3 regions of the Blautia aquisgranensis genome follow, and region 2 is predicted to be linked to each of the others. Evidence: riboswitches for the same ligand, from Rfam matches in the RefSeq annotation. Region 2 holds a riboswitch; each other region holds the start of a gene.
The links. A riboswitch is a leader RNA that binds a small molecule or an ion and turns the genes downstream of it on or off. The one in region 2 is predicted to bind cyclic di-GMP.
Positions count from the first base shown of each region.

Region 1 (3,286 bases), on a different contig from region 2:
CCCGTCCGGTGAGCTTCCGTTCAAGAACGGCGATTATCTGTTCTTCCCGGGAATCCGCAAGGCAGTAGAAGAGAAAGCAGATGTGATCAAAGGTTATACAGTTGACGGCGATACACTGAAAGAATTCGACGTTACACTTGGAGAACTGACAGATGATGAGAGAGAAATCATTCTGAAAGGCTGTCTCATCAATTATAATCGTAAATAAAATATGATATATTTTGCAGACCGGCAGGCATTTCAGGCTCCGGTCTGCTTTTTGTTTCAGTGATATAAAAGAAAAAAACAGTGTTAATGATGAATTGCTGAAAATACATGAATATGATATTATATTCTATAAAAGTGTAATAAAAAAGTACACCTTGACGAATATAGAGAAATGGAGGTGCCTATTATTTCTGATGAAGTAAATAAATCAGATATATCCAGCAGGAAAAAACTGAAAGGCAGACTTACTACAGGCACAGTGGCACTCCTTATTGCATTGCTTGCAGTGATTTCAGCAACATATGCATGGTATGTATATAATACAAGCCGTCATACAACAAAAGTCCGTATGGCAGCGGGCGCAGGTGTCAATCTGCAGATCAGTAATTCATACAGTGGAACATATGGATCAGCCGCTGTGCTGGACAGCTTTTCGGGGAGACTGAATCCTGTATCAACCAACCGGATCAGCGGAGGATTCCAGAAAGTCCTGGGTTTTACCAACGGAACAGAGAATCAGAGCAATCTGGTGGCCAGCCTTTTTGGGAAAGGAGACTATAGTGATTACTATAAGACCAGTCTGTTTCTGAGAACAAATGGAAATTCTACAGATATATACATAGCGGATATCGGTTTTGAGGACAGCGACGAGAAGAATCCCATATCATCAGCAATCCGTGCAGGTTTTGTGGTACACAGAACAGGAAGAGACTAGCCGGCTCAGGGTGAATATATTTTTGCCATAAGCAATAAAAAAAATCCGGAGGCAGATTACAATACTGCAAGAGGAAAAGAAGGGGATGTGCTGGATTGCACGAAGACAGACGGAAAATTAAAACCAGTAGCAGTGACTTATCCATATATTTATGCTACTACTTATACCGATCAGAATAGTCAAAACTGGATAGCCACGAAGGTTGGAAAGAACTATGAAGTTTCATCTGGCACACAAAAAATTGCTTCTTCCGTAGGGTATGATGGCGTAAAAATGCGTGTTTATATCTGGATGGAAGGTACCGATGCTGATTGTGTCAATAATGCAGCAGCAGAAGACCCGGCAACTTATAACGTAAATGTAAAACTGGCAGGTATTTCTGCTGAATAAGACAGCAAATATAAATTGAAAGGTCATGGCAGAGCCATGACTTTTCTTTTATCCTAATTTTCCCTATTATCTACTATCCCCAATCTCCTCCACGCATTTTCGGTACATCTGCTGAATTGCTATTTCCCCGACTTCTGGTATAGTCATGTAACTGAAAAGAGAACTTCAGAAGGGAGAAATGCAATATGTGAAAAAAACAGGATATCATATGGGAGCAAAGTACGCTAATAACAAAGCAAATACAAGCAATAAAAATGGAATTCCCTAAACCAGAACTCCACTTTATATTATTTCTTCAATAATATCTTCATATAAAAAAATATCTCCCCTGGGGCACATCGTTGAGAGGTGCGGGGAGTCCTGTTAATATTACTATATGTATAACAGATAATAATATCAATGTGCAAAATAGCCAAAATTCATCCTAATCCCTGACAATGCAACCTGACATACGCAAAATACACGGATTTTCTATCCAACATTATTGACGTATGAAAAACTTCATGGTATTTTATTTTTGATAAAAATGGAAATTATTTCAAGGCAAACCTGCTGAAAGGCAGGGACGCAAAGCCAGAAGGGGCTAAAATCAGTGTGATGTTAAAGAAATATAGTAGGGACGCTGGCAGGTTTTAGAAGGTGTCCTTTTTTGTATGCAAAAATGGATAAGAAAACTGGCAGGGACGGGTTCTCTGTATATAGATAAAAGCAGGATAACGAAGCATGAAACAGAGTGAGGATTTTTATAAAATGGGAAATTATGAAGACAAAATATATTCTTTAAGTGAGACTGTACCGGGACAGACACAGGCCATGTCACAGGCAGTACAGAAAACACTGGAAAATAATGGCGGGGTAGGCATAATGACAGGATATTATGACCAAAACCTGTCTGTTTTATCTGTGAGCAATCTGCTGTTACATAGTACAGGATATACATTCGACTCTTTTATGAAGCAGACAAACGGCTCATTGAAAAATTTCTTTTATGGCGAGGAAGATATACTGGATCGAGATCGTTTTTTGCAGCTTCACGGAGCAGGGGAATCACAGATCCTTACAGCAGACGGTACAGTGAATAATGTACGGCTTTATAAAGAAGATGCGACAGATGAGGCGGGCAGACAGATCTGGGTTATGTCCGTACAGGTCAACTGGGATCATGTAAATCTGGCACTGCTCAATGAGGCTATCTGTTCCGGCTTCTGGTATTTTGACTGTGACGAAAACAGTGAGATTGTGAATGCAAACTGGAGTCATGAATTCCGAAAAATGCTTGGCTATCATGACACTTTGGACTTTCCGAATAAACTGGAATCCTGGTCAGATCTTCTGCATCCACAGGATAAAGAAAGAGTAATGGTGCAGCTTCAGGCGGCAATTAAGGATAAGACGAACCAGATAAAATACCAGGTAGAGTATCGTATGAGAATGAAGGATAATCAATACCAGTGGTTTCGGGCATCGGCAGAAGTAATACGCCGTCTGGATGGTTCTGCCAGCAGGATTGCCGGGATTTTTATTAACATTGATGGGGAGAAAAAAGAAATCATGCAGGCACAAAAATCTGCTGCTTTCCACCGGGCTTTTACGAAAGCAGATCTGTGCGAGTATTATGTGAATCTGGAAGCGAATACTTTTGATACCTTTAAGGTTGAAACATCCCTGATGACAGTCTTTGAACAGAGTCATACATGGGATGAACTGATCCGGCATTTTGTGGATTCCTATGTTGTGGAGAAAGATAAGAAGGCGGTATCCTCTTTTTACGACCGTGGTTATATTGCAGAAAGGCTGAAGGGTCTGGAAACCGAATTGGCTTTGGAGTGCCGTATCACTCTGAATGGAGAAGAACGATGGGTCCGTAATGTGATCATACGCGGCGAGATAGAGGATTCAGAATATGCCATGATCTTTCTGCGGGATATCACAGAGACAAAGGTGGAGAGTGCACGGCATCTGCAGATGGCAGCG
Region 1 covers NZ_JBBMEJ010000002.1:302,333-305,618, forward strand. Annotated here, with positions in the region: gene WMO28_RS03280 (hydratase) at 1-208, shown strand, start outside; gene WMO28_RS03285 (hypothetical protein) at 386-922, shown strand; gene WMO28_RS03290 (hypothetical protein) at 1,010-1,312, shown strand; cyclic di-GMP riboswitch class I at 1,845-1,950, shown strand; gene WMO28_RS03295 (response regulator) at 2,063-3,286, shown strand, end outside.
Region 1: linked by a shared signal. The riboswitch ahead of WMO28_RS03295 (response regulator) and the one ahead of WMO28_RS09540 (substrate-binding periplasmic protein) in region 2 are both predicted to bind cyclic di-GMP.

Region 2 (3,286 bases):
CTCAAGCTCCTCATGGGAAAGACGTGCAAAGATTGTCGGATTGCTGATCTTATATCCGTTTAAGTGAAGAATCGGAAGTACAGCACCATCTGTGATCGGGTTCAGGAACTTGTTGGACTGCCAGGATGTTGCAAGTGGGCCAGTTTCAGCTTCACCGTCACCGACAACAGTTGTTGCGATCAGGTCAGGATTATCGAATACGGCACCAAATGCGTGTGCGATGGAATATCCAAGCTCACCGCCCTCGTTGATGGAACCAGGTGTTTCCGGTGCACAGTGACTCGGAACTCCGCATGGGAAGGAGAACTGCTTGAACATTTTCTTCATACCTTCTTCATCCTGGCTGATGTTCGGATATACCTCGCTGTAGGAGCCCTCCAGATAAGTGTTTGCGATCATGAAGTTTCCGCCATGTCCAGGACCGGAAAGAAGAATCATATCCAGATCATAACGTTTGATGACACGGTTGCAGTGTGCATAAACAAAGTTCTGTCCAGGTACGGTTCCCCAGTGTCCAACGATTTTTTTCTTGATCTGGTCCATAGTCAGTGGCTCTTTCAGCAGCGGATTATCAAGAAGATAAAGCTGTCCGGCGGACAGGTAGTTGGCAGCACGCCAGTAAGCATCGATCTTGTCAAGCATTTCCTGATTCAAAGGCTGCTTTTCCAGACATAATTTGTTGTCTTCCATTTTCTTACCTCTTTCTTTTGTCATTACTCATAAATGGTTGAATGGTTGTTGATAAGATGATTTTTGTTATTTTTTTAACCAGGAATATCCTATCATAACGAAAATATTCCGTAAAATAGCAATATTGCATTGTAATTATAACTTTTTGATATGGATAATCTTAAAAAAATATGGATTACCATAAAAACAGCAGGTTTCTGAGTCGAAAATTGAAGATGTTATTAATGAGAAGTTTTATCTAATTGTTTCACACCAGAAAAAGTGCTATACCAAAAATATTCTTGAATAACGTAAAATGGAATCATAAAAGAAAAGGGAGAGATGACTTATGTTAATGTCCGGTATTTTGGGAGAACAGAAATTTTATATGATTTAAAAATGTGATAGTTTGAACATGAAAGAAAGATAAAGATACTTTTGCTGAATTATAAGGGATGGAGGTGAAGATGGTCAGAACAAACAAGATAATAAATGAAGGATTACCTGAAAGCGTTAAGACGGTGAGGTTTTTCTTGTGTACAATAGAGTATTAGGGTATAATAAAATCAGCTTTTTGCACACGTTAAAAGTTATAATACGGAAATCGGCAAACCAGATGAAAGTCTGGGACGCAAAGCTACAGGGCCTGTAAAATGGCAGCCAGTTGCATAAAACGAGGTGCACTGTCTGCTTGGCAGTGTTTTTTTTGAGTTAAAAACAACTTAAATTATCAACAGGAGATAGAAGGAAAATGAAAGGAAAAAGAGTGATTGCAGGCATTCTGCTTGTGGGAATTTTAGCAGTCACCCTGACAGGGTGTAAAAACACAGGGAGCGGTAAAAAAGAAACAGAAAAGCCTGTTATTACCCTCGGCAGTGATAACTATCCACCATACAATTATCTGAATGAGGATGGTGTACCAACGGGAATAGATGTAGAACTGGCTACAGAAGCATTCAAAAGAATGGGATATCAGGTGGATGTTGTCCAGATTGACTGGGAGGAGAAAAAAGAACTGGTGGAGAGCGGAGAGATTGACTGTATCATGGGCTGCTTTTCCATGGAAGGACGCCTTGACGATTACCGCTGGCAGGACCATACATAGCAAGCCGTCAGGTGGTTGCTGTAAATGAGAACAGTGATATCTATAAACTGAGTGACCTGGCGGGAAAGAACCTGGCTGTCCAGTCCACAACCAAACCAGAAGGTATCTTTCTGAAGCGGACAGATGAAAGAATCCCAAAACTGGGAAATCTGATCAGCCTGGGACACAGGGAGCTGATCTATACATTTCTGGGAAAAGGATATGTGGATGCAGTCGCCGCACATGAGGAATCTGTTGTCCAGTATATGAAGGATTATGATACAAGTTTCCGTATTCTGGAAGAACCTTTGATGATCACCGGAATAGGTGTTGCTTTTGCAAAAGATGATGACAGGGGAATCTGTGAGCAGATGAGCCAGACTCTGGAAGAAATGCGTCAGGATGGCACATCCCTGAAAATCATTGAAAAATATCTGGATGCTCCCCAGAAGTATCTGGAGGTGGATGATCTTGGATATTAAGAGAAAGAAAAAAGAAAAACGAAACCAGCTATTCGGTGGTCTGATTGGAATCTGTGTGGCTGTAGTTTTTCTGTTTTATTTCTTTCATGCGGAGAAAGCGGAAGCAGAGAAAAGAATGGTAGAGATTGTAAATTATGTCAAAGTGCAGTGTTCCACCTACACCCATTATAATGAATCTTCGGAATCCAAAAGTCTTCTCCGTGCCATTGAAAGTGCCCGACAGATGAGTACAAATATTAACATGGAAATGGAAAACGGCGGCCAGCTAAGCGAGGATTTTCTGAAAGAAAATCTGCAGACTCTCTGGGTGGATGGCATCCTTGTGCTGGATACAGAAGGAAAGACAGACTGTGAATACAGCACGGACGAGTCTCTGGCTAATGAGATTACGGAGTATCTGCAAAAAGAAATTATCATGGATTTTGCCGGATATGAAGAAAGATCTTATTCGGAACGGTTTACCAGGGGAGATGGATCCTTTATTGACATTGCAGCCTGCGCCAGAAAAGATGCACCGGGTATTGTTGCAATCTACTATTACACATCTCCTGAATTTGCCAGAAACTATACACTGACGATACAGGGGCTTTTAAACGGTTATAGTATCCAGAAAGATGGAACGATTATTGTTGCAGACAAAGGAACCGTAGTTGCCAGCAATGATGAGAAACTGCTGGGACAGAATACAGCCAACAACGAGGTTGTTCAGGCAATGAAAAAACATACAGACAGTCAGCATATTTTTCATTTGAAGAATGGAGGAACCGGATGTTACGGAATCATGCTGAAGCAGCGGGATTATTATATCTATGCATATCTTCCAGATACGGAAGTGTTTCATGATCTTCCATTAAGCGTGATAAGCGTTATTTTTCTTTATTTTCTGGTGTTCAGTGTATTCTGGTTCTGGGCATACAGAACCAATCTGGCGCACCGGAGACAAGAATTTGAAAAAGATGAAAAATATAAAGCAGAACTTCTGACAGCAGCAAAAAAGGCAGAAGCCGCCAACGAGGCAAAAACAGAGTTCCTTCATCGTATGAGCCACGAT
Region 2 covers NZ_JBBMEJ010000010.1:50,689-53,974, reverse strand. Annotated here, with positions in the region: gene WMO28_RS09545 (phosphoketolase family protein) at 1-690, opposite strand, end outside; cyclic di-GMP riboswitch class I at 1,266-1,341, shown strand; partial or broken gene WMO28_RS09540 (substrate-binding periplasmic protein) at 1,421-2,235, shown strand; gene WMO28_RS09535 (ATP-binding protein) at 2,219-3,286, shown strand, end outside.

Region 3 (3,286 bases), on a different contig from region 2:
TCAGCTTATGATCCGCAGTCAATGCCACTGCTATCTTGTAATGGTTACTATGACAACTGCCTCAGGTACATTGCCTGATATTGAAGCGATCGAACAGGCTCTGGAATATATGGAACAGTCAATCCGCCAGAAAATCCGGCGGGTAGATATCTGTACGCGTTACAGTTCCATGCAGTATCTCATTATATTATTTGAGCCTATTGAAACAAAAATTCCAAATATTATGGAACGTATTTTCCTTCAATATTATCGCCTGTGCACAGATCATGATTTTCGTCCAACTTATGAATACATATCCATGAGCGAAAAGGCTCCAAAGCAGTAATCTTGAGGATACTTTTTCAGATACAGAAAAAGCCGGAAGGCGAATGTTTCACGTGAAACAATTTCACCTTCCGGCTCTTTTATTCTGCTCTTACCGTTTTCTTCTTTCTTTTCCGGAGCAAGTATAATATTTCTCTTTTGCCTGATACATTCTGATATCTGCTTCTCTGGAGATTTCCTCAAGCGATCTCCATTCTTTTTCCTTCGAATATACATATCCGCTTGATATCGTAATAGAATTCACCAGTTCTCCCTTCCAGTCACTTACCGTTTTTTCAAACGTTTCCCGAATTTCCTTCAGCTTATCCTCATTTACAAAAATAATGCTTACAAATTCATCTCCGCCGGTCCGGTAAACCTTTCCATATTTTCCGAAACACTGCCGCATACATTCTGCCGCTCCCTGAATCAGTTCGTCCCCGGCTGCATGTCCCTGCGTATCATTCACACATTTCATCCCATTTACATCCATCGCTGCGTAAACAAACTCGGATCTTATGGACATTTTTTTAATATCCTTTTCATAAACTCTTCGATTCAGGCACTGAGTAAGCTCATCTATATTAGATTTTACCACTTTCACAAACATGTAAATAATCCAGACTGCCGCCAGAAGAAGATATACACCAACGATCACCAGCGCGATCATATTCATCTCACGATTCATTTCTGTTGAACAGACAACACCCACTGCATAGTCTCCTACTATCCGGAAGGTGCATCGGTACTTCACGCCATCGGTCCAGTTTACCTCTGTAAACAACGTATCTTCGTCATCACCCTGTTTAATGATTCCAAGATCATCCAGTTTTTTCCCTATTTCCGAAGAATCTGTCGCTCCGTATATCTCACCAGTTTTCTTTTCTGCCACATATATGCGGATTCCCTCATATGCCGGCATATTATCAATGAGCGCCGGTATCTCATTCTGCTTCAGTTCTTTCATCAGACGCACCGGTTTAATACCAACCTGAACCATATATGAGCCTGTTTCATCCCAGGTCATTGCATACATCATCTCTTTACCCTCCGATGTATTCGGCGTAATGTCCTGGCACATGGTAAGCTTCTTGTCTGTCAGCATTGGTTTAAAATAAGATATCTGTTCTCCAGAGTCAAAGCTGAATCCATAATATCTTGGTATTGTTCCGCCATATATAGTTCCCGTCGAATCAAAAAGATGAATTTCATCTACATCCATCAGCTTTGCGATTTTTTTCAGCTCAGAGGCTCTTTCACCCGCCTCCGGCTTTGCATTGAGAATATAGGCAACCGCCTTCGCACGGATAATATAATCGCTTTTCAGATCTTCGACCATATCTTTCTCCGATTCCTCATTCTTCTCGATCACGTTGACAACACGATCCAGCAAAACCTCTGATGTTTTCGAAATATTACGGTTATTGATCATATTAAGGATCTCCGTTTGAATCAACAATGCCACAAGAATAATCCCAACTGCAAGAAGAATAACTTTAACGACCCTGTTCAGTTTTCTTTTTTTATTATATTTTCCTTTCTTTCGCATCTCTGCTCCCTGCCAGCCTGTGTTCTTCCATATTATAGCATCACATATAACAAAGGAATTCCTGTTATGGATTTCCATGCTTAATGTAATACTTTCCTGAAGTGCTATATTCAGTTAAGCTACTGTAAGCAAAAAATACATGCACTATGGTAGTATCTCTTTTTTACTATAGTGCATGCTCGTATTATAAACTCAGTCAGTGAAATCTTCTCTCTCTAAATATCCACTTAACATTCTGCAACTGGCTGCCATTTTACAGGCCCTATAGCTTTGCGTCGCAATCTTTCGACTGCTTTGCCTTTTATTCTCTATTTTTCAAAGACTATTATAGCTCATTGTAACCTGTCTTTTCAATAAAAGTTTACATTGTTCACAAAAGAGACCCAGAAAAAGACAATTCCCTTAACTGTTCCCGGTCTGCCTCCGGCACCAGTTAACCCTCTCAGTCACAGTGATATTAATTTCCTGCTTCAATAGACGTTCGCATTATTCACAAAAAATCTCGCTATAATCATTTACTGTTCAGCAATATTCCCCCACACCTCTCCCACAACTCCTTGTGAATATAGGCAATTAAGGTTATAATCAAACAAAGGCGTCATCAATTATGTTAAAAAAGCCAAAAGCAACAAAACACATGTTTCACTATAAATTTCTGATCGTATCCTGCAGTGTCTGCCTGCTGCCCCCTCTCTTAAGCGGCTGCGGCACATCTTCCGCCGATATCTCCCAGGAAACCAGCAAACTTCCGGTTATCACGATCGGCTGTGATACCTACTCTCCGTTCTCCTATCTGGATGTAGACGGAAATATCACAGGCATCGACGTCGAACTCGCTGATGAAGCATTCGGAAGAATGGGATATCAGCCCGAATTTCAGATCATCAACTGGGAAGAAAAGAAAGACCTGGTAGATACCGGTGCGATTGATTGTATCTGGAGTTCTTTCACCATGGATGGCTGTGAAACCGAGTATAACTGGGCAGGTCCATATATGCAGAGCCACCAGGTAGTCGCAGTCAATCCTGACAGCGATATCCATACCTTATCCGATCTCAAAGACAAAATCAGTGCAGTCCACCACAAAACCGGAAGATATCATTCGTTCTCATAACGGTACCCTGCCTGAATTAAAAAAAGTGAGCTCTGTTCAGAAAAGAGAGCTTATCTTTATCCTGACCAGCAAAGACTATGTGGATGCCCTGGCAGCCCATGATACCTCCGTTGAGCAGTTTATGTCCGAAAGCGGTCTGAACTTCCGCATTCTGGACGAACCACTCCTTACAGTAGGACTTGGAGTTGCTTTCAGTGTAAATGATACCCGCGGTATTGATAAGGAGCTTTCAGAAACTCTGGATGAAATGCGTAAAGACGGAACAATCAGAAGAATCATAGAAAAGTACTTATCTGATCCGGACAGGTATCTGAATGACA
Region 3 covers NZ_JBBMEJ010000002.1:3,494-6,779, reverse strand. Annotated here, with positions in the region: gene WMO28_RS02020 (HD domain-containing phosphohydrolase) at 1-325, shown strand, start outside; gene WMO28_RS02015 (diguanylate cyclase domain-containing protein) at 416-1,852, opposite strand; cyclic di-GMP riboswitch class I at 2,086-2,161, opposite strand; gene WMO28_RS17150 (transporter substrate-binding domain-containing protein) at 2,460-2,966, shown strand; gene WMO28_RS17145 (transporter substrate-binding domain-containing protein) at 2,923-3,286, shown strand, end outside.
Region 3: linked by a shared signal. The riboswitch ahead of WMO28_RS02015 (diguanylate cyclase domain-containing protein) and the one ahead of WMO28_RS09540 (substrate-binding periplasmic protein) in region 2 are both predicted to bind cyclic di-GMP.